3 regions of the Pseudomonas sp. ABa2 genome follow, and region 2 is predicted to be linked to each of the others. Evidence: riboswitches for the same ligand, from Rfam matches in the RefSeq annotation. Region 2 holds a riboswitch; each other region holds the start of a gene.
What was found. A riboswitch is a leader RNA that binds a small molecule or an ion and turns the genes downstream of it on or off. The one in region 2 is predicted to bind cobalamin.
Positions count from the first base shown of each region.

Region 1: linked by a shared signal. The riboswitch ahead of cobO (cob(I)yrinic acid a,c-diamide adenosyltransferase) and the one ahead of AC1G9C_RS03440 (TonB-dependent receptor domain-containing protein) in region 2 are both predicted to bind cobalamin.
Region 3: linked by a shared signal. The riboswitch ahead of cobG (precorrin-3B synthase) and the one ahead of AC1G9C_RS03440 (TonB-dependent receptor domain-containing protein) in region 2 are both predicted to bind cobalamin.

Region 1 is NZ_CM155239.1:3,129,602-3,136,641, reverse strand. Features, by position in the region: gene AC1G9C_RS15050 (C40 family peptidase) at 1-297, shown strand, start outside; gene AC1G9C_RS15045 (C40 family peptidase) at 384-902, shown strand; gene AC1G9C_RS15040 (O-methyltransferase) at 899-1,558, shown strand; gene AC1G9C_RS15035 (hypothetical protein) at 1,565-1,885, shown strand; cobalamin riboswitch at 1,925-2,129, shown strand; gene cobO (cob(I)yrinic acid a,c-diamide adenosyltransferase) at 2,303-2,914, shown strand; gene AC1G9C_RS15025 (cobyrinic acid a,c-diamide synthase CobB) at 2,911-4,203, shown strand; gene bluB (5,6-dimethylbenzimidazole synthase) at 4,200-4,853, shown strand; gene cbiB (adenosylcobinamide-phosphate synthase CbiB) at 4,881-5,789, shown strand; gene cobD (threonine-phosphate decarboxylase CobD) at 5,782-6,777, shown strand; gene AC1G9C_RS15005 (cobyric acid synthase) at 6,774-7,040, shown strand, end outside.
Region 2 is NZ_CM155239.1:707,571-714,610, forward strand. Features, by position in the region: gene ribA (GTP cyclohydrolase II) at 1-142, shown strand, start outside; gene AC1G9C_RS03430 (MFS transporter) at 139-552, shown strand; gene AC1G9C_RS03435 (cobalamin-binding protein) at 552-1,346, shown strand; gene AC1G9C_RS03440 (TonB-dependent receptor domain-containing protein) at 1,381-3,267, opposite strand; cobalamin riboswitch at 3,358-3,560, opposite strand; gene dxs (1-deoxy-D-xylulose-5-phosphate synthase) at 3,634-5,541, opposite strand; gene AC1G9C_RS03450 (carboxyl transferase domain-containing protein) at 5,645-7,040, opposite strand, start outside.
Region 3 is NZ_CM155239.1:5,144,073-5,151,112, reverse strand. Features, by position in the region: gene AC1G9C_RS24760 (precorrin-8X methylmutase) at 1-619, opposite strand, end outside; gene cobG (precorrin-3B synthase) at 612-1,925, opposite strand; cobalamin riboswitch at 2,023-2,215, opposite strand; gene cbiE (precorrin-6y C5,15-methyltransferase (decarboxylating) subunit CbiE) at 2,272-3,474, shown strand; gene AC1G9C_RS24745 (cobalt-precorrin-6A reductase) at 3,471-4,214, shown strand; gene AC1G9C_RS24740 ((2Fe-2S) ferredoxin domain-containing protein) at 4,385-5,074, shown strand; gene cfaB (C17 cyclopropane fatty acid synthase CfaB) at 5,189-6,373, shown strand; gene AC1G9C_RS24730 (sensor histidine kinase) at 6,422-7,040, shown strand, end outside.

The DNA of each region.
Region 1 (7,040 bases), 2.4 Mb from region 2:
CTGGAACTGCCGCGCTCGACCCGCGAGCTGATCAACCTGGACGCGCCCAAGGTGGCCCGCGCCGACCTGGAACCGGGCGATCTGATCCTGTTCAACGACCGCGGCCGAGGCCGCGTCAGCCACGCCGGCATCTACCTCGGCGACGACCAGTTCATCCATTCCAGCAGCAGCCGCAGCGGCGGCGTGCGCATCGACAGCCTGGACGACAGCTACTGGAATCGCAGCTACCTGCAGGCCAAACGCGTCCTCGCCCTGGCCCAGGTGGACGACGAGCAGGCCGCCAAGCGTCATCCCTGATGGCTTGCGGCGCGGCCCCGCAGGGTTGCGCCGTTCGTCGTGAGCCGGCAGAGTAGGGCGCATCCAGGCTCAGGATCGCCTCGCTCATGCCCGTCACGACCCGTGTTGCCCTGCTCGTTCTCGCCCTGCTGCTGAGTGCCTGCAGCAGTCGCGCTCCCACCCCCCAGCCCAGCTACACGCCAGCCACTGGCCAGTTCCAGGGCGGCGCCGATGACGTGCTGTTCCGCGCCCTCGGCCTGGTCGGCACGCCCTATCGCTACGGCGGCAATACCCCAGACGGCGGTTTCGACTGCAGCGGCCTGATCGGCTACGTCTATCGCGACGCCGCCGGCATCAGCCTGCCGCGTTCGACCCGCGAGCTGAGCGCCATGCGCAGCCCCAAGGTGCGCCGCGACGCCCTGCAGAGCGGCGACCTGGTGTTCTTCGCCACCAACGGCGGGCGCGGCGTCAGTCATGCCGGCATCTATGTCGGCGAGGGACGTTTCGTCCACGCGCCGTCTTCGGGCGGCACGGTGCGCCTGGACAGCCTGGACAACAGCTACTGGCAGCGCGCCTATCTGGACGCCAAGCGCGTGCTCGCCCCCGAACTGGCGCGCAATCCGTGACCCAGCGCAGCCTGCAGCTCGACGACGCGCTTTACCAGTACCTGCTGGACGTCTCCCTGCGCGAGTCGCCGTTGCTCGCCCGCCTGCGCGCGGAAACTGCGCAGCTGAGCGAGGCGCGCTGGCAGATCGCCCCGGAGCAGGGTCAGTTCATGGCCCTGCTGGTGCGGCTGGTCGGCGCGCGGCGGATCGTCGAGGTCGGCACCTTCACCGGCTACAGCGCCATTTGCCTAGCCGATGCCATGGGGCCGCAGGGTCAGCTGATCTGCTGCGACCTGCCCGGCGACTACAACGCCACCGCGCGCCGCTATTTCGCCGAGGCCGGTCTGGCCGAGCGTATCCAATGGCGTCTGGGCCCGGCGCTGGACAGCCTGGCGGCGCTGGAGCACGAAGGGCAGGGCGACTTCGACCTGATCTTCGTCGACGCCGACAAGGCCAACTACCCGGCCTACCTGGAGCAGGCGCTGCGCCTGTTGCGCCAGGGCGGCCTGCTGCTGTTCGACAACACCCTGTGGAGCGGCCGGGTGTTGCAGCCGCAGCCGGACAGCGCCGACACCCGCGCCATTCAGGCGCTGAACCGGGCGCTCAAGGACGATGCGCGCGTCGAGCTGTCGCTGCTGCCGCTGGGCGACGGCCTGACCCTGTGCCGCAAGCGCTGAGCCGCCGTGGCCGACGCCATCCGTCTGCCGCCCCAGCCCGACGCCTGCGAACTGTGCGCGCGGTCGGTGGCGCTGACCCGTCACCACCTGATCCCCAAGGCCCTGCACGACAAGGCCTATGTGCAGAAGCGCTATCCCCGCCACGAACGCATCACGGCCACGCTCTGGGTCTGTCGCGCCTGCCATAACCAGATCCACCGGCTGTTCAGCGAGAAGGAGCTGGCACTGAGCTACAACAGCCGCGAAGCGTTGCTGGGCGACGAGCGCTTGCGCGGTTTCGTCGAGTGGCTGGCGCGCAAGCCGGCCGGCTTCGTCCCCCGCCACTGAGTCGCGTCGGCGTTGACGGGCGAGGCGGCCAGCCTCTACCCTGCGCGCCTTGCTTCAGGTGCCCGACGCCACGCGCGTACGAGGTGAAACAGGGAAGCCGGTACAGAATCCGGCGCTGCCCCCGCAACGGTAGGTGAGTCAAACGCCGCTCTATTGCCACTGTGCTTCGTGCATGGGAAGGCGCGGCGCTAGCCCGCGAGGCTCGCTCACAAGCCCGGAGACCGGCCTGCTGCAGTCCACGGCATCGCGGAGGGCGTTGTCTGGCGTGCGGGCTCGCCTTCCCGGTGGCCTGCGCGCGCCGTTCTCCGCCTGCCTTGTCCAGCCCAGTGTGTTCGGGAGCGTAACGATGCCGCCACGCCAGCTTGCCAGTCGTGCACGGCGGCCCGCGCCCGGATGCCCGCAGACCAGGAAACTTCGATGAGCGAATCGGCTGATCGCGACGCCCGGCACCAGGCGCGCATGGCGCGCAAGAAGGCGCTGATCGACGCGAAGATCGCCCAGGCCCAGGACCAGTACGGCCTGCTGCTGGTGCACAGCGGCAACGGCAAGGGCAAGAGCAGCAGCGCCTTCGGCATGGTCGCCCGCGCCCTCGGCCACGGCATCAAAGTCGGCGTGGTGCAATTCATCAAAGGCGCCGCCAGCACCGGCGAGGAGGCCTTCTTCCGCCGTTTTCCCGAGGAAGTCAGCTACCACGTGATGGGCGAGGGCTTCACCTGGGAGACCCAGGATCGCCAGCGCGATATCGCCAAGGCGGGCGAGGCCTGGGCCGTGGCGCAGCGCCTGCTGAGCGACGAGGGCGTCGGCCTGGTGGTGCTGGACGAGCTGAATATCGCCCTCAAGCACGGTTATCTGCAGCTCGATGCGGTGCTCGCCGATATCCAGGCGCGGCCGCTCTCGCAGCACGTGGTGGTGACCGGGCGCGGCGCCTTGCCGGGGATGATCGAGGCGGCCGATACGGTGACCGAGATGGGCCTGGTCAAGCATGCCTTCAAGGCCGGGGTGAAGGCGCAGAAGGGGGTGGAGTTTTGACCTCGCGCCAGTGCCCGGCGCTGCTGATCGCCGCGCCAGCCTCGGGGCAGGGCAAGACCACCGTCACCGCCGCCCTGGCGCGCCTGCACAGCCGTCAGGGTCGGCGGGTGCGGGTGTTCAAGTGCGGCCCGGATTTCCTCGACCCGATGATCCTCGCCCGCGCCAGCGGCGCGCCGGTGTACCAGCTCGACCTGGCCATGGTCGGCGAGGCGGAGAGCCGCCGCCTGCTCTGGCAGGCGGCGGGCGAGGCCGAGCTGATCCTGATCGAGGGGGTGATGGGCCTGTTCGACGGCCAGCCCTCGGCGGCCGACCTGGCGCGGCAGTTCGGCGTGCCGGTGCTGGGGGTGATCGACGGTTCGGCCATGGCCCAGACCTTCGGCGCCCTGGCCCATGGCCTGGCGACCTTCCAGCCCGACCTGCCGTTCGCCGGCGTGCTCGGCAACCGGGTGGCCAGCGCCCGTCACGGCGAGATCCTGCGCGCTGCGCTGCCGCCGACTATCCGCTGGTACGGCGCGCTGCCGCGCAATGCCGCGGTGGAGCTGCCCAGCCGCCACCTGGGGTTGGTGCAGGCGCAGGAGCTGGCCGACCTGGATGCGCGCCTGGATGCCGCCGCCGATGCCCTGGCCGCCAGCGCCGAGGTGGCCTTGCCGGCACCGGTGCGCTTTGCCGCGCCGCCGCCGCGGGTGGTCGAGCCGCTGCTGGCCGGCGTGCGCATCGGCGTGGCGCGCGATGGCGCCTTCGCCTTTCTCTACCAGGCCAACCTCGATCTGCTGCGCGAGCTGGGCGCCGAACTCGAATTCTTCTCGCCGCTGGCCGGCGACGGCCTGCCGCAGGTGGACAGCCTCTACCTGCCCGGCGGCTACCCCGAATTGCATCTGGCCCAGCTGCAAGGCAACCAGGCCATGGCCGCGGCGATCCGCGCCCATCACCAGGCCGGCAAGCCGATCCTCGCCGAGTGCGGCGGCATGCTCTATCTGCTCGACGAGCTGGCCGACAAGCAGGGCGCCAGCGGCCGCATGCTCGGCCTGCTGGCCGGCCGCGCCGCGCTGCAACCGCGATTGACCGCCCTGGCCCTGCAGCAGGTGACGTTGCCGGAAGGCGAGCTGCGTGGCCACAGCTACCACCATTCGCGCCTGGACAGCCCGCTGGCGCCGCTGGCTCTGGGCCGTTGCCCGAACGGCAAGGCGGTGGCCGAGGCGGTCTATCGCCTGGGACGGCTGACGGCCAGCTATATCCACTTCTACCTGCCGTCCAATCCCCTGGCGGCGGCGGCGCTGTTGCGTCCATGAGCGACCAGGCCTTCAGCGCCGCTGAGCGCGCCGCGGTCTATCGCGCCATCGCCGAGCGCCGCGACATGCGTCATTTCAGTGGCGGCGAGGTGCCGGCCGAGGTGCTGGCACGCCTGCTGGAGGCGGCGCACCGCGCACCCAGCGTCGGCCTGATGCAGCCCTGGCGCTTTCTGCGCATCAGCGACCCGCAATTGCGCGAAGCCGCCTACGCGCTGGTGGAGGCTGAGCGGGTGCGCACCGCCGAGGCGCTGGGCGAACGCTCCGATGAATTCATGCGGCTCAAGGTCGAGGGTATTCGCGAGTGCGCCGAGCTGCTGGCGGTGGCGTTGATGGACGGGCGCCAAAAGCATGTCTTCGGCCGCCGCACCCTGCCGGAAATGGATATGGCGTCGGTGGCCTGCGCCATTCAGAATCTCTGGCTGGCCGCCCGCGCCGAAGGCTTGGGCCTGGGCTGGGTGTCGTTGTTCGAGCCCGAGGCGTTGGCCGCGCTGCTGGGCATGCCCGCCGGCAGCAAGCCGGTGGCGCTGCTCTGCCTGGGGCCGGTCGCGGCCTTCTATGACCAGCCGATGCTGGTGGAAGAGGGCTGGGCCAGGCCGCGGCCGCTCGCCGAGCTGCTGTTCGAGAATCGATGGGGAGAACGTGTTGACTGACCTATCCACTGGCAACGGGCGGTGGCGATGAGCCTGGCGCTCAGCACCCTGGCCGGGGTGGCGCTGGACGCCGCGCTCGGCGAGCCGAAGCAGGGCCACCCGCTGGTGGCCTTCGGGCGCCTGGCGAATCGTTTGGAGCAGCGCTTCAACCCCGCCGGCGGCGGCTGGCGCAGCCATGGGGTGAGCGCCTGGTGCCTGGCGGTGCTGCCGCTGACCCTGCTGACCTGGCTGCTGGCCCAGGTCTCGGCCTTCGGCTGGGCGGTGGAGATCGCCGCGCTGTACTTCGCCCTCGGCCTGCGCAGCCTCGGCGAGCACGCGCGGCCGGTGGCGCAGGCGCTGCGCCTGGGCGATCTGGAGCTGGCGCGCGAACGCGTCGGCTGGATGGTCAGCCGCAACACCGCCGCGCTGGACGCCGGCGGCGTGGCCCGCGCCGGCACCGAGTCGGTGCTGGAAAATGGTTCGGATGCGGTGTTCGCCGCGCTGTTCTGGTTCGTCGTCGCCGGCGCACCGGGCGTGGTGCTGTACCGCCTGAGCAATACCCTGGACGCCATGTGGGGTTATCGCAATGAGCGCTTCGAGCGCTTCGGCTGGGCCGCGGCGAAGATCGACGATGTACTCAATTACCTCCCCGCGCGCCTGGTGGCGCTGACCTACGCGCTGCTCGGGCGCACCGCCCTGGCGCTGCGCTGCTGGCGCCGCCAGGCGCCGCAATGGGACAGCCCCAACGCCGGCCCGGTGATGGCCGCCGGCGCCGGCAGCCTGGGGGTGAGCCTGGGCGGTGCGGCCGAATATCACGGCGAGCTGCATGTGCGCCCGCAACTGGGCGAGGGGCCGCCGCCGCGGGCGCGCGATATCGAACGGGCGCTGAATCTGGTGTGGGGCGGCGTGCTGCTGTGGCTGGCGCTGCTGGGACTCTGGGAGGTGCTGGGTGCTTGAGCATGGAGGCCGCCTGCGCGCGGCGGCGCAGCAATACGGCATCGCCCGGGAGGACTGGCTGGACCTGTCCACCGGCATCGCCCCCTACGGCTGGCCGCTGCCGGCGATTGCGGCCGAGGCCTGGGCCCGCCTGCCGGAGCCGGACGATGGCCTGGAGGCCGTCGCCCGCGACTACTACGGCGCGGCCAGCCTGCTGCCGGTGGCCGGCTCGCAGGCGGCGATCCAGGCCTTGCCGCGCCTGCGCAAGGGCTGCACGGTGGGCATCCTCTCGCCGACCTACGCCGAGCATGCCGCCGCCTGGCGCCGCGAGGGGCACCGGGTGATGCAGCTCAGCGAGGGCGCCATCGACCGCGCCCTGCCGCGCCTCGACGTGCTGTTGCTGGTCAACCCGAACAATCCCACCGGCCGGCGCATCGAGACGCCGCGCCTGCTCGCCTGGCACGCGCAACTGGCCGAGCGCGGCGGTTGGCTGCTGGTCGACGAGGCCTTCATGGATTGCACCCCCGAGCACAGCCTGGCCGCTCACGGCGCGCAGCCGGGACTGATCCTGCTGCGCTCGTTCGGCAAGTTCTTCGGCCTGGCCGGCCTGCGCCTGGGCTTCGTCCTCGCCGAGCAGGCGCTGCTCGACGAATTGGCCGAGCTGCTCGGGCCCTGGGCGGTGAGCGGCCCGGCGCGGCAGCTGGCGCGCCAGCTGCTGGCCGACGACGCCGGCCAGGCGCGTCAACGCCAGCGCCTGCAGGCCGACGGCGAGCGCCTGGCCGCGCTGCTGCGCGACTGCGGCCTGCCGCCCACCGGCGGCTGCGCGCTGTTCCAGTTCTGCTGCCCGCCGCGGGCCGGCGACTGGCACGCGGCGCTGGCGCGGCGCGGCATCCTGGTGCGGCTGTTTCCCTTTCTCGATAGCCTGCGCTTCGGCCTGCCGCCGCACGAGGCGGGCTGGCAGCGCCTGCAACAGGCCCTGCGCGAGTGCGCCGAGGAGCTGGTGCAATGATCGGCACCACCCTGATGGTGCAGGGCACCACCTCCGACGCCGGCAAGAGCACCCTGGTGACCGCCTTGTGCCGCTGGGCGCGGCGCCAGGGCGTGGCGGTGGCGCCGTTCAAGCCGCAGAACATGGCGCTCAATTCGGCAGTGACGGCCGACGGCGGCGAGATCGGCCGCGCCCAGGCGGTGCAGGCCCAGGCCGCCGGCCTCGAACCTCACACCGACATGAACCCGGTGCTGCTCAAGCCCAACAGCGACACCGGCGCCCAG
Region 2 (7,040 bases):
CATGGGCATCGCCGTGGATCACCGCGTGCCGCTGCAGATCGAGCACAACCCCTACAACAAGCGCTACCTCGCCACCAAGGCCGGCAAGCTCGGCCATATGCTGGGCAACCAGCACCAGGGCGAGGCCGAGGACAGCCTATGACCCGCGGCCAGGTCAAGCGCCGTCTGGCGCTCGCCTGGTGGCGCCAGCTGGGCGTGGCGCTGGCACCCTTGTTCGTCTTCAACCTGCTGTTCGGCGGCGGCGCCACCACGGTGCTGAGCCTGCCGCTGTTCGTCGCCGGGCTGGCCTCGATGTTCGTCAGCCTGCCGCTGTTCGCCGCCTACAAGCGTGCGCTGATCGCCACCGACAAAGCCCTGGACAGCGACGCCGAGCGGGCCGCCTGGCTGGAGCTGGATCGTGTGCGTTTGCGTGCACTGCTCGGCGCGGCGCTGCCGGCCTGGATCGCCGCCCTGGCGGTGCTGGCCGGGCTGGAGGCGATACCCCTGGTGCTGCTGGCGCTGTCGAGCATCGTCCTGCACTGCCTCTACCGCATTCCCCGCCAACTCGGCTGATGCGCGCACTGCTGCTGGCCCTGTGTCTGCTGGCCCTGCCGCTGGCGGCCGCACCACGGGTGGTCAGCCTGGCGCCGTCGCTCAGCGAGATCATGCTCGAGCTGGATGCCGCCGACCTGCTGGTCGGCGTGCTGGCAGGCGACGAGCATCCCGCCGCGCTGGCCCAGCTGCCCACCGTCGGCCGCTACGGCCAGCTGGAGTTCGAGCGCCTGCTGCAGCTGGCGCCCGACTTGATCCTGATCGCTCCAGGCAGCGTGCCGGCGGCGCAGCAGGCGCAGTTGCAGCGTTTCGGCATTCCCCTGCTGGTGGTCGAGCCGGCGCGCCTCGACCAGTTGGCCGAGGCCTTTATCCTTATCGCCGAGCGTATCGGTCGCGCCGAACGGGGCGAGCGGCTGGCGGCGGAGTTTCGCGCCGAGCTGGCCGGGTTGCGCCAGCGTTACCGGCGCGAGCGGCCGTTGGCGGTGTTCTATCAGGTCTGGCACCAGCCGCTCTATACCATCGGCGGCGAGCAGCTGATCGGCGATGCGCTGGCGGTGTGCGGCGCGCGCAACCTGTTCGCCGACCTGAGCCAGCCGGCGCCCCAGGTCGGCATCGAGGCGGTGCTGGCGCGCGACCCCGAGGTGATTCTCGGCGGCAGCAATGCCGAACTGTCGAGCTGGCAGGCCTGGCCGCAGCTGCGCGCGGTGCGCCGCGGCCAGGTCTGGGCGGTGCCGGACAGGGGCCTGGAGCGGCCCAGCCGGCAGATGCTCGGCGCCATCGAGCGGCTGTGCGAGCGGCTGGCCACGGCGCGTTAGCCTGGAGCGGCTTGGTGCACCGTGAGCACCGGGATCAGAGTTGCGGCGTCCAGGTCAGCGAGAGCAGGGCGCTGCGGCCTTCCTCGCGGTAGCCGTAGTAACTCACGCTACCGAAGAAGGGGTCGTTCGGTCGGCTGTACAGCGCCTGGGAATAGTCCTTGTCCAGCAGGTTGTCGACCTTGACCTGCCACAGCAGCTCCTCGTTCATCCGCCAGCTGGCCCGCGCGCCCAGCAGGCCGTAGCCGGCGATCTCGCGGGTGTTGGCGGCATCGTCGTAGCGCCCGGAGACGGCCTGCCAGGTGAGGCCGGCGGCGAAGGCGCCGAACTGACGGTCCAGATCCAGGCTCAGGCTGCGTTTGGCGCGGCGCGGCAGGGTGTGGCCGCTGTCGCGATCACGTGGGTCGAGCAGGCTGGCGCCGAGAGCGGCCTGCCAGCCCAGCACCTCGCGTTCCAGGCTCAGTTCCAGGCCTTGCAGGCGTGCCTGGTTGACGTTCATCGGGGTGCTGAAGAAGGTCAGCGGATCGCTGACTACGGTGATCAGGTCTTCGACCTCGGTGCGGTAGGCCGACAGGCTCCAGCGGCTGTCCAGGTGCTCGCCGCGCAGTTGCACCTCGTAGGTCTTCGAGCGCTCGGGGGCCAGGTTCGGGTTGCCGCCATAGAACGAGCTGGTGGGGAAATACAGGTCGTTGAAGGTCGGCGCGTGGAAGCCCTCGCCGTAGCTCAGCAGCAGCTCGAGACGCTCGCTCAGGTCCAGGCTCAGTGCCGCGTTCCAGGTGTTCTCGCTGCCGAACTGCTGGTTGTCGTCGTGGCGCAGGCCCAGCTCGGTGGCGAAGCCCTCGCCACGGAAGCGGTGCTGGACGAAGGCGGCCCGGTTCCAGCGCTCGGTCTGGCTGAACTCGCTGTCGCTGCCCAGGCGGTCCTCGTACCAGTCGAGACCGAGCAGCAGCTGCTGGGCGTCGCTCAGTTGCAGGGTGTTGAGCCAGCCCGCGCTGTCGCGGTAGGTGTTGTACTGATAGTTGTTGCTGGCGTTCAGCGGGTCGCGGTTGTCGCTCTTGTCCTCGCCGTGGCCGAGCTCCAGGCGACTGCTCCAGCGCTCGGCGAGCTGCGCCTCGAGATGGGCCGCGGCAGTGGAAACGCTGAAGCGCTCGCTGGGGTTGCCCGGCACGAAGCTGAACAGGTCGTCGTACTCGCTCTCGCCATGCTGTTCGAGCAGGCTCAGACCGCCTTCGAGGCGTTCGTTGAAGCGGTGCTGCAGGCTCAGGTTGAAGGCCTTGCGGCGCAGGCCGTCGTGGTCGCCGTCATAGCCGCGAGCGTCTGCTGAGCGGTCGAAGCCGGCGCGCTCGACCAGGCTGGCGCCGAGGTCGAAACGCGTGCGCTGGTCGCCGCCGGACAGTCCCAGGCTGCGTTCGAAGGTCTGCTGGCTACCGGCGGCCAGGCGCAGGCGCGGTTGCAGGCCGGCCTCGCCCTGGCGGGTGAAAATCTGGATCACCCCGCCGATGGCGTCGGCGCCATACAGCGCCGAACGTGGGCCGCGCACCACCTCGATGCGCTCGATCTGCTCGGGGCTGAGGAATTCCAGGCGGGCCAGGCCGCTGGCGGCGGCATTCAGACGCACGCCGTCGACCAGCACCAGAGTCTGGTTGGCGTTGGCGCCACGCAGAAACAGGCTGGTCAGGCTGCCGCGGCCGCCGTTCTGCACGATGGATACGCCAGGGACGCGGCTGAGCAGATCGGGCACGCTGCTGACCTGCAAACGCTCGATATCCGCCCGCTCGAACACCGTGGTGGCGGCGGTGGCCTGGGCTTGCGGTTCGGCCAGGCGCCCGGAGGTGATCACCAGCGGCTCGGCGGCGTAGGGTTCGGCGGCCAGGGCGAGGCCGGGCAGAACGGCGATGGCCAGGGCCAGGGGGGACAGTTTCATCAGGGATATTCCTCAAAGGTCGGCAGACGTTCGAGGAGGGCAGGGGCAAGCGCGCGCAGGGCGGCGCTTGACGGTGCGGCCCTCCGCAACACCAGTCGCACCGCCGGGGCCGGTCTCCGGGCTCACGACCCCGGTCCGCCTTCCCGGGAATACCCAGTGGCCGTGGACAAGGTGCAGGCTTGCGGCCTGCCGTCGATTACCGTTGCGGGGGCAGCGTCGGGATTGCCCGGATGGGCGCACCGACTTCCCGTTTCACGCCGTGTTAGCGGCGCACCCTGGCGGAACATGCAATGCCGCGCACCCTAGTGCGCGGCGGGATGAATGACAAGCAAGGTCCGCTCATTCAGCGATGAGCGGGTCTCATGTTCAGGCGGGCAACTGGGCCAGGCGCGCGCGCACCGCGGCTTCGATGCCGGCCTGGTCGAGGCCGCATTCTTTGAGCATCTGCGCCGGCTTGGCGTGTTCGACGTAGTAGTCGGGCAGGCCCAGCTGCAGCAGCGGCTTGACGATGTTCTCGGCGGCGAGGAACTCGCCGACCGCGCTGCCGGCGCCGCCCATCACCGCGTTTTCCTCGATGCTCACCAGCAGCTCGTGGCTGGCCGCCAGTTCGCGCAGCAGGGCGGCGTCCAGCGGTTTGACGAAACGCATGTCGACCACCGTGGCGTCCAGCGTCTCGCCGACCTGCAGCGCCTCGGCCAGTTGCACGCCGAAGGCCAGCAGGGCGACGCGGCGGCCCTGGCGACGGATCAGGCCCTTGCCGATTTCCAGCGGCGCCAGGCCTGGGTCGATGGTGGCGTTGGGGCCGCTGCCGCGCGGGTAGCGCACCGCCGCCGGGCCGTCGAACAGGTAGCCGGTGGTGAGCATGCGGCGCAGCTCGTTCTCGTCGCTGGGGGTCATCACCAGCATGCCGGGGATGCAGCGCAGGTAGGAGATATCGAAGCTGCCGGCGTGGGTCGGGCCGTCCTCGCCGACCAGGCCGGCGCGGTCGATGGCGAACAGCACGTCGAGGTTCTGCACCGCCACGTCGTGGATCAGCTGGTCGTAGCCGCGCTGGAGGAAGGTCGAGTAGATCGCCACCACCGGCTTGACCCCGTCGCAGGCCATGCCGGCGGCCAGGGTGACGGCGTGCTGCTCGGCGATGGCGACATCGAAGTAGCGCGCCGGGAAGCGTTCGGCGAAGGCCACCAGGTCCGAGCCTTCCTTCATCGCCGGGGTGATGCCGACCAGGCGCGAGTCTGCTGCGGCCATGTCGCACAGCCACTGGCCGAACACGTTGGAGTATTTCGGGCCGGCCGGCCGTTTCTGGCTGGAGAGCGGCGCGGCATCGGGCTTGACCGGCTCCAGCTTGGTAATGGCGTGGTAGCCGATCGGGTCGGCCTCGGCCGGGGCGAAGCCCTTGCCCTTCTTGGTCACCACATGGAGGAACTGCGGGCCGTCCAGGTCGCGCATATTGCGCAGGGTGGCGAGCAGGGTGGGCAGGTCGTGGCCGTCGATGGGGCCGATATAGTTCCAGCCCAGTTCCTCGAACAGGGTGCCGGGTACCAGCATGCCCTTGGCGTGTTCCTCGGTCTTGCGCGCGATCTCCCAGGCGCCAGGCAGGCGCGAGAGGATCTTCTTGCTGCCCTCGCGCATGCTGGCGTAGGTGCGGCTGGAGAGGATCTTGGCCAGGTAGTTGGACAGCCCGCCGACATTCTTGGAGATCGACATGTCGTTGTCGTTGAGCACCACCAGCATGTTGGCGCCGACCTCGCTGGCGTGGTTGAGCGCCTCGAAGGCCATGCCGGCGGTCAGCGCGCCGTCGCCGATCACCGCCACGCTCTTGCGCCGCTCGCCCTGCAGGCGGGCGGCGATGGCCATGCCCAGTGCGGCGCTGATGCTGGTGCTGGAGTGGCCGACGCCGAAGGTGTCGTACTCGCTCTCGCTGCGGCGCGGGAAGGCGGCCAGGCCGTCCTTCTGGCGCAGCGTGGCCATGCGCTCGCGGCGGCCGGTGAGGATCTTGTGCGGGTAGGCCTGGTGGCCGACGTCCCACACCAGGCGGTCGTCGGGGGTGTCGAAGACGTAATGCAGGGCGATGGTCAGCTCGATCACGCCGAGGCCGGCGCCGAAATGGCCACCGCTCTGGCCGACGCTGTACAGCAGGTACTGGCGCAGTTCGTCGGCGAGGGTTTCCAGGTCCGCTTCGGCCAGCCGGCGCAGCTCGTCCGGCGTGTTGGCGCGGTCCAGCAGGGGCGTCAGCGGGCGCTCGCGGGGGATCTCGTGGAAAGTGGTCGGCATCAGGCGAATCGTTATAGGCGTAAAAAGATGCGCAGTTTACCCGAAAACCACCGCCGCAAGCTTCAAGCCCTGCGCGACAGGCCGGCGCCCCTGCGCCAGGCCTCTACCAGGTATCGACGAACGGCCGCTTGCGCCCCTCGCACCGCGCCGGTCGGGGCGTGGCGGCCAGCCCGCGGAGCAGCCAGGCGCGGCTGTCGGCCGGGTCGATCACCGCATCGATTTCCAGGTAGCTGGCCATGTTCAGCGCCTTGCCGTTTTCGTAGGCCTTGGCCACCAGCTTGTCGAACAGCGCCTGGCGCGCGGGGTCGTCCGCCTGGGCCGCCAGCTCCTTGGCGAAACCCAGGCGCACCGCGCCCTCCAGGCCCATGGCGCCGAACTCGGCGCTGGGCCAGGCGGCGGTGAACAAGGGCGCGTGGAAACTGCCGGCGGCCATGGCCTGGGCGCCGAGGCCGTAGCCCTTGCGCAGCACCAGGGTGAAGAAGGGCACCGTCAGGCTGGCGGCGGTGACGAACAGGCGCGAGACGTGGCGCACCGTGGCCTGTTTCTCCGCCTCCGGGCCGACCATGAAACCGGGGGTGTCGCACAGCGAGACGATGGGCAGGTCATGCGCCTCGCACAGTTGCAGGAAGCGCGAGGCCTTGTCGCCGGCCACGGCATCGATGGCGCCGCCCAGATGCGCGGGGTTGTTGGCGAGCAGGCCGAAGGGCTTGCCCTCGATGCGCACCAGCGCGGTGATCAGGCCGGGGGCGAACTGGCGGCGCAGCTCCAGCACGCTGCCCTCGTCGGCCAGCAGTTCGATCACCTTGCGGATGTCGTACACGCGCAGGCGGTTTTCCGGAATGACGTGGCGCAGCTCACGAGGATCGCTGCATTGCCAGTCGCTCACTGGGCCCTGGAAATACCCCAGGTACTGCTTGGCCACGGCGACCGCTGCGGCTTCGTCCTCCACCAGCACGTCGATCACCCCGTTGGGGCCCTGCACGCTGGTCGGGCCGACCTGTTCGGGGGTGAAACTGCCCAGGCCGCCGCCTTCGATCATCGCCGGGCCGGCCATGCCGATGGTCGCATTCTGCGTGGCGATGATCGCATCGCAGCAGCCGAGCAAGGCGGCGTTGCCGGCGAAGCAGCGGCCGGAGACCACGCCCACCGTCGGCACCAGGCCGGAGAGCCTGGCCATGGCGGCGAAGGTGTGGCAGTCCAGCCCGGCCACACCGACGAAATCGGTATCGCCCGGCCGCCCACCGCCGCCTTCGGCGAACAGCACCACCGGCAGGCGCCACTGCGCCGCGAGGCCGAGCAGGCGGTCGGTCTTCTTGTGGTTCATCACGCCCTGGGTGCCGGCGAATACCGTGTAGTCGTAGGCGATGGCCATGCAGCGCGCCGCCTCCGCGCCGAACTGCGCGGCGCCGACCGTGCCGGTGCCGCCGATCAGGCCGTCGGCCGGGCTCAGCTCCAGCAGTTCTTCGGCCGAACGCCGGCGGCGCTGGGCGGCCAGGGCC
Region 3 (7,040 bases), 750 kb from region 2:
CCTCCGAGGCCAGGGCGTTGACCGCGGCCACCGCCATGGCGCTGCCGCCACGGCGGCCACGCACGATCACGTAGGGCACGCCGCGGTTGTCTGCCGCCAGGGCATCCTTGGATTCCGCCGCGCCGATAAAGCCCACCGGCATGCCGATGATCAGCGCCGGCTTCGGCGCGCCGGCATCGAGCATTTCCAGTAGGTAGAACAGCGCGGTGGGGGCATTGCCGATCACCACCACGCTGCCCTCCAGGTGCTCGCGCCAGTGCTCCAGGGCCACCGCCGAGCGGGTGTTGCCCAGTTCGTGGGCCAGCTCCGGCACGCCGGCGTCGTGCAGGGTGCAGATCACTCGGTTGTTCGCCGGCAGGCGCGGGCGGGTGATGCCCTCGGCGACCATGCGCGCATCGCAGAGAATCGGCGCGCCGGCCAGCAGCGCGGCGCGGCCAGCGGCGCCGGCACCGGCGGAGAAGCGCAGATCGGAGGCGACGTCGACCATGCCGCAGGCATGAATCACCCGTACGGCGAGTTTCTCCAGGTCGGCGGGGATGCCGTCCAGGTCGGCCTCGGCGCGGATGGTGGCGAAGGAGCGGCGGTAGATTTCCTGGCCGTCGCGGATGTAATCAAGCATCGGGTGTTCCTGCGGGGTGTTGGCGGGCGAACCAGGCGCCGGCCTCGTCGATGGTCATCGCCGGCGCCAGCAGACGGCCGAAACCGGGCGCCGCGGGTGTGCGTTGATAGAGCTGGTAGTGGTCGGGTGTGCTGGCCAGCAATGTGTAGGGCTGCACGCGGGCGCTGGCGCAGCTGCGCGGGCAGGCGCTGAGGTGCACCTGCGGGCGGGCGTGGCTTGCGCGCAGCAGCTCGGCCAGGTGCAGGGCGTGGCGCTTGCTGTCGGCCAAACCGCGGGCGCAGGCGGCCGAACCGGTGCAGGCGACCAGGCCGAGCAGCGGCTCGTCGGCCTGGGTCAGCAGGCCCAGCTGGTCCAGCCCCGCCAGCAGCTCGCTGGCGCGGGCCTCGGGGACGTTGCCCAGCAGCAGACCCTGCCAGGGCGTCAGGCGCAGCTCGCCGTCGCCATAGCGCTCGCTTAGCTCGGCCAGCGTGGTCAGTTGTTCGGCGTGCAGCCGGCCCAGTTGGGCGCCGGTGGCGACCATGCACAGGCCGGCCTGCGCCTGTGGATAAATCCCAGCCGGCGCGCGCTCGACGGCGGCGGCAGGCTGCCAGCTGGCCGGTGCCGGCTGCAGGGCAAAATCCAGGCGTGCCTGCAGGCGCTGCAGCAGTTCGTTGGCCGGGATCTGCGCCAGTAACTGGCGCATCCGCGATTGCTCGGGCGTGGCCAGCTCGAGGAACAGCAGCAGCAGCTGGCGCACCAGTTCGAGCGCCTGGCTCGCCTCGATGCGCGCCAGTGGCGTGTCCATGGGGCAGCCGGCCAGGCCCAGCAGCAAGTGGTGTTCGTCTTCGGCGGCCAGCCACAGGTCGTGGGGGTGTTCGCGCATGGCGAGGGCTTCGCCGCCATCGAGTTGCAGGGCGAACTTGGCCGACAACGCGTGCAGCGCCGGGCTGTCCTGCAGCAGGTCGAGCAATTGGCTGGCCAGCGGGCGCACGTCCATCCGCGCCTGCGGGTCGAGGCCGGCGGCGGGGCTGAGCAGCAGGTTGCGCACATCGTCGGCGGCGGCCACGCGCGGACCGAGGCCGGCGCTCAGCAGGGCGTCGATCAGCGGGTTTTCCTGGCCGGGCAGCACGCCGCGGATCTGCAGGTTGCTGCGGTTGGTCAGCTCCAGCACACCGCTGGCGCCATGCCGCGCCGCCTCGGCAATCGCGCGTGCCTGGGCGCTGCGCAGCACGCCGCCGGGCAGCTTGATGCGGCAGATGCCACCGTCCAGCGCGGGGACGATGCGCAGCAGGCCGGGGCAGGCGGAAGGGCGAACGGGCGCGAGCAAAGGGTCACCTGTGGCTAACGACGCGGCGACCGAACCAGCGAAATCCGCCCACAGGGGGACTCCATGGCATCGGTACACCCCGCCCGATGTTGGCACTCGCGACCAGCGTTCGTCGGCAGGTCTCCTGGCTGACAGGTCTTCGTCCGCCGCGCCTTCCCGGTTACCCAGTGGCCGATTGCATTGGACTCGCTGTTTACAGTTGCGGGGGCAGCCACGGTTTTACCGTGTTCCCTCTTAGGCCCGTTGCGGAGTCGTATCGACTCAAGGGCACCGACGAAGGCGCTATTATGCCCGCTTTGCCCGGAGCGCGGACAGGCGCTCCGTCGGGCTTGCGCGAGGACATTGGATGAAACCCTGGTTGACCCTGGTCGGCATCGGCGAAGACGGCTACCCCGGCCTGGGCAAGGCCGCGCGCCGCGCGCTGCTGGCGGCTACGCGCATCGTCGGTGCGCCGCGTCAGCTGGCGCTGCTGCCGCCGTGCATCGGTGGCGAACGGGAAACCTGGCCCAGTCCCTTCGACCTGCAGCCGCTGCTGGCCCGGCGTGGCGAGGCGCTGTGCGTGCTGGCCAGCGGCGACCCGATGTTCTATGGCGTCGGCGCCAGCCTGGCGCGGCAGGTGCCGGCCGACGAGCTGCTAGTGCTGCCGGCGCCGTCCTCGGTGTCGCTGGCGGCGGCGCGCCTGGGCTGGCCATTGCAAGAGGTGGAGGTGCTGTCGCTGGTCGGCCGGCCGCTGGCCACGCTCAACGCCCGGCTGTTTCCCGGCCTGCGCCTGCTGGTGCTGAGCGCCGATGGCGACACGCCTGCGCAGGTCGCCGCAGCGCTGCGCGCCCGTGGTTTCGGCGCCAGCCGCCTGACCCTGCTGGAACATCTGGGCGGCCCCGACGAGCGCCGCCTCGATGGCCTGGCCGCGAGCTGGAACCTGCCGCGCGGCGCCGACCTCAACCTGCTGGCCGTGGAATGCCTGGCCGACGCCGGGGCAAAGGTGCTGCCGCCGACCTGCGGCCTGCCGGACGAGGCCTACCGTCACGACGGCCAGCTGACCAAGCGCGACGTGCGCGCAGTGACCCTGGCGCGCCTGGCGCCGCTGCCCGGCGAGCTGCTGTGGGATGTCGGCGCCGGCTGTGGCTCCATCGGCATCGAGTGGATGCGCGCGCACCCGGCCTGCCGCGCCATCGCCGTTGAGGCCAACGAGGGCCGTCAGGATCATATCCGCCACAACCGCGATGCCCTCGGCGTACCCGGTCTGCAGCTGGTCGCCGGGCACGCGCCCGAGGCGCTGGTCGGGCTGCCCGCGCCGGATGCGATCTTTATCGGCGGCGGCGTCACGGTGCCCGGCGTGCTTGATGATTGCTGGGACGCGCTCAAGCCCGGCGGGCGTCTGTTGGCCAATGCCGTGACCATTCAAAGCGAGGCGGCGCTGGTGGCCTTCCGCGAACGGCAGGGTGGCGAGCTGCTGCGGCTCACCGTGGCCCAGGCGCAGCCGCTGGGCGGCTTCGACACCTGGCGCGCGGCGCTGCCGATCACCCTGCTGGCGGTGCGCAAGCCGTGAGTGCGCGACTCCTGCTGCTCGGCGGCACCAGCGAGGCGCTGCGCCTGGCCCGTCTCCTCGGGCCGGAGACCGTCTACAGCCTGGCCGGCCTCGGCCGCGTGCCGGACGACCTGGCCTGCCGCGTGCGCGTCGGCGGCTTTGGCGGCGCCGAAGGCCTGGCGGCCTTTATCGCCGCCGAAGGCATCGAGCTGCTGCTCGATCTGACCCACCCCTATGCGGCGCAGATCAGCCATAACGCCGCCCGCGCTGCCGCGATCGCCGGCGTGCCCTGCTGGGCGCTGCGTCGCCCCGGCTGGCAGCCGGGCCCGGATGACGACTGGCGCGAGGTGGACGGCTGGGATGAGCTGAGCCGCGCGCTGGCGCCGTTCCAGCGGCCGTTCTTCACCTCCGGGCGCGAGCCGCTGGCCCATCTGCACGAGATTCCCGAGCACCAGCACTGGACGGTACGCTGCCTGCAGAGCGAACCGGCGCCGCCGCGCGCCGAGATCATCGGTGCGCGCGGGCCGTTCTCGCTGGACGCGGAACGCGCGCTGTTCGCCCGCATCCGCTGCGATGTGCTGGTAAGCAAGAACAGCGGCAGTGCTTCTACCGAGCCGAAGCTGCAGGTCGCCCGTGAGCTGGGGCTGCCGGTGCTGCTGTTGCGTCGCCCCGCGTTGCCGGCGGTGACGCGGGAATTCGCCGAGCTGGAAGCCCTGTGGGAGGCGCTTCAGCGGCGACTGGACTGCTGCCGTCACGGCTAAAGACCCTCCCACGGATTTGCGTTGTGGCCCAAGAGCGGGTGCGTTGGCTTAGGGTGGATCACGCTTCATCGATCCACCGTTGTGGTGGACGTAAAAAGCGACGTCCACCCTACGGATTGCCTTCAGTGCTCGGCACGCTGCTAGACTGCCGGCCCGTTTTGGAGACCCCGATGAACCAAGCCCCCTACGCCCGCGTTCTGTTTATCGGCCCCGGCCTGGGACGTGGCGCATCGGCCGAGCGTCTGCAGCAGCGCATCGAAGCCCTGCTCGGTGAGGCGCACCTGTATGACAGCGAACAGGACGGCTGCTGGCAGGCCATCGACCAGGCGCCGCGACCGCTGTTGGTGGTGGATCTGGAGCCGCGCGCCGATGCCGCGCACCGCGACTGGCTGCGCCAGCGTATCGCCGACCGCGGCGACGGGGCCCAGGTGTTCGTGCTCTGCACGGCGCTGGAAGACGCCTGGCTCGACGGCCTGGGCGCGCTGCTGGAGCGCCGTGCGGCGCATCTCCCCTGCAGCGAGGTGCCGCCCGTGCCGGCGCAGCACGCCTGGTCGCAGATCCCGCCCCATGCCCAGCGCCTGCTGCTGTGCAACGGCCCGCGCTGTACCCGCAAGGGTGCCCTCGGCCTGTGGAAAAGCCTGCGTCAGCGGCTCAAGGCCGCCGGCCGGCTGGAGTGCGACGGCGGTGTGCATATCACCCGCAGCCAGTGCCAGTTCCCCTGCGACCTGGGGCCGACCGCGAGCCTTTATCCACAGGGCGAGTGGTACGGCATCAAGGATGAGGCGGCGGTGATCCGCCTGGTCGACGAGCGCCTGGTGGCGGGCCGGGCGCTGCCCGAACTGCGCATCGACCGGGACTGACTCTCGGGCCCACGGCGCGGCGTGTTGCGCGGGCAATTGAACCCTTGGCCTGACAGAGGGATCATCTGGACTAGGCTGGATGTGTCTTCACGTGCATCCGCAGGAGGGTTTCGCATGCTCGCGCAACTGCCATCCGTACTCCGCGAACTCCAGCTGCCGCTGCGTCTGAAGCTGTGGGACGGCAAGCAGATCGACCTGGGGCCGCGGCCCAAGGTGACCCTGGTGGTCAAGGATCCGAGCCTGGTCAGCCAGCTGGCCAGCCCCAGCCTGGACGCCCTCGGCGGCGCCTACGTCGAGGGCAAGCTCGACCTGGAAGGGCCGATCGATCAGGCCATCGCCGTGGGCGATGCGCTGAGCAGCGCGCTGCTCGGCGACGCCACCGCGCCGGTGGAGCTGCGCACCGCCCACGACAAGCGCAGCGACGCCGAGGCCATCAGCTACCACTACGACCTGTCCAATGACTTCTACCGCCTGTGGCTGGACCGCGACATGGTCTATTCCTGCGCCTATTTCGAGACCGGCGAGGAAGACCTCGACCAGGCCCAGCAGGCCAAGCTGCGCCATCTGTGCCGCAAGCTGCGCCTGCAGGCCGGTGACAAGCTGCTCGACGTCGGCTGCGGCTGGGGTGGCCTGGCCCGCTTCGCCGCGCGCGAGTTCGGCGCCGAGGTGTTCGGCATCACCCTCAGCCAGGCGCAGCTGGAGCTGGGCCGCCAGCGCGTGGCCGAGGAGGGCCTGGGCGACAGGGTCGAGCTGCAGCTGCTGGACTACCGCGACCTGCCGCAGGACGGCCGCTTCGACAAGGTGGTCAGCGTCGGCATGTTCGAGCACGTCGGCCACGCCAACCTGGCGCTGTACTGCCAGCGCCTGTTCGCTGCGGTGAAGACCGGCGGCCTGGTGCTGAACCACGGCATCACCTCGCGCTTCACCGACGGCCGCCCGGTGGGGCGCGGCGCCGGCGAGTTCATCGACCGCTACGTGTTTCCCCAGGGCGAGCTGCCGCACCTGGTCACCATCGGCACCGCGATCAGCGAGGCCGGCCTGGAGATCGTCGACGTCGAGAGCCTGCGCCTGCACTACGCGCGCACCCTGCAGCTGTGGAGCCAGGGCCTGGAGCAGCGTCTGCAGCAGGCGGCGGCGCTGGTGCCGGAAAAGGCCCTGCGCATCTGGCGGCTGTACCTGGCCGGCTGCGCCTACGGCTTCCAGCACGGCTGGATGAACCTGCACCAGATTCTCGCGGTGAAGCCGCGCGAGGACGGCAGTCACGACCTGCCCTGGACCCGCGCCGACCTCTATCGCTGAGCAGCTGCTGGAGTAAGATGCGGCTCGACTCCGCCCTCCGAGCCGCCCATGCCGCAGCAGCACCGCTACCGCGTCGCCTTCACCGTTCTGGCCATTCTCGCCGGCCTGCTGCTCAGCGTCTGGCTGGGCGGGCGCCATGCCGAGCAGCGCGCCTGGGCCGAGCGCAGCGTCGAGGCGCGCGGCCAGCTGCAGCTCTACGCCCAGTCGATCCGCACCCTGGTCGAGCGCTTCAGCTCGGTGCCCGAGGTGCTGGCGCTGGACAGCGACATCAAGAGCCTGCTGCGCGCGCCGCAGGATCGCCAGCTGCGCCATGCCCTCAACCAGCGCCTGGAACGGCTCAACGCCGCCGCCGGTTCCACCGTGCTGTACCTGCTCGATGCCCGCGGCGAGACCCTGGTGGCGAGCAACTGGCGCGACTGGAGCAGCTTCGTCGGCAACAACTACGCCTTCCGCCCCTACTTCCAGGACGCCCTGCGCGACGAGGGCGCGCGCTACTTCGCGGTGGGCGTGACCACCGGCATCCCCGGCTACTTCCTCTCCCATGTGGTGCGCGACGACGACGGCAGCCTGCTCGGCGTGCTGGTGGTCAAGCTGGAGCTGGAGGAGCTGCAGCGCGAATGGGTCGGCCAGCCCGGTGTGCTGCTGGTGGCCGACAGCTACCAGGTGG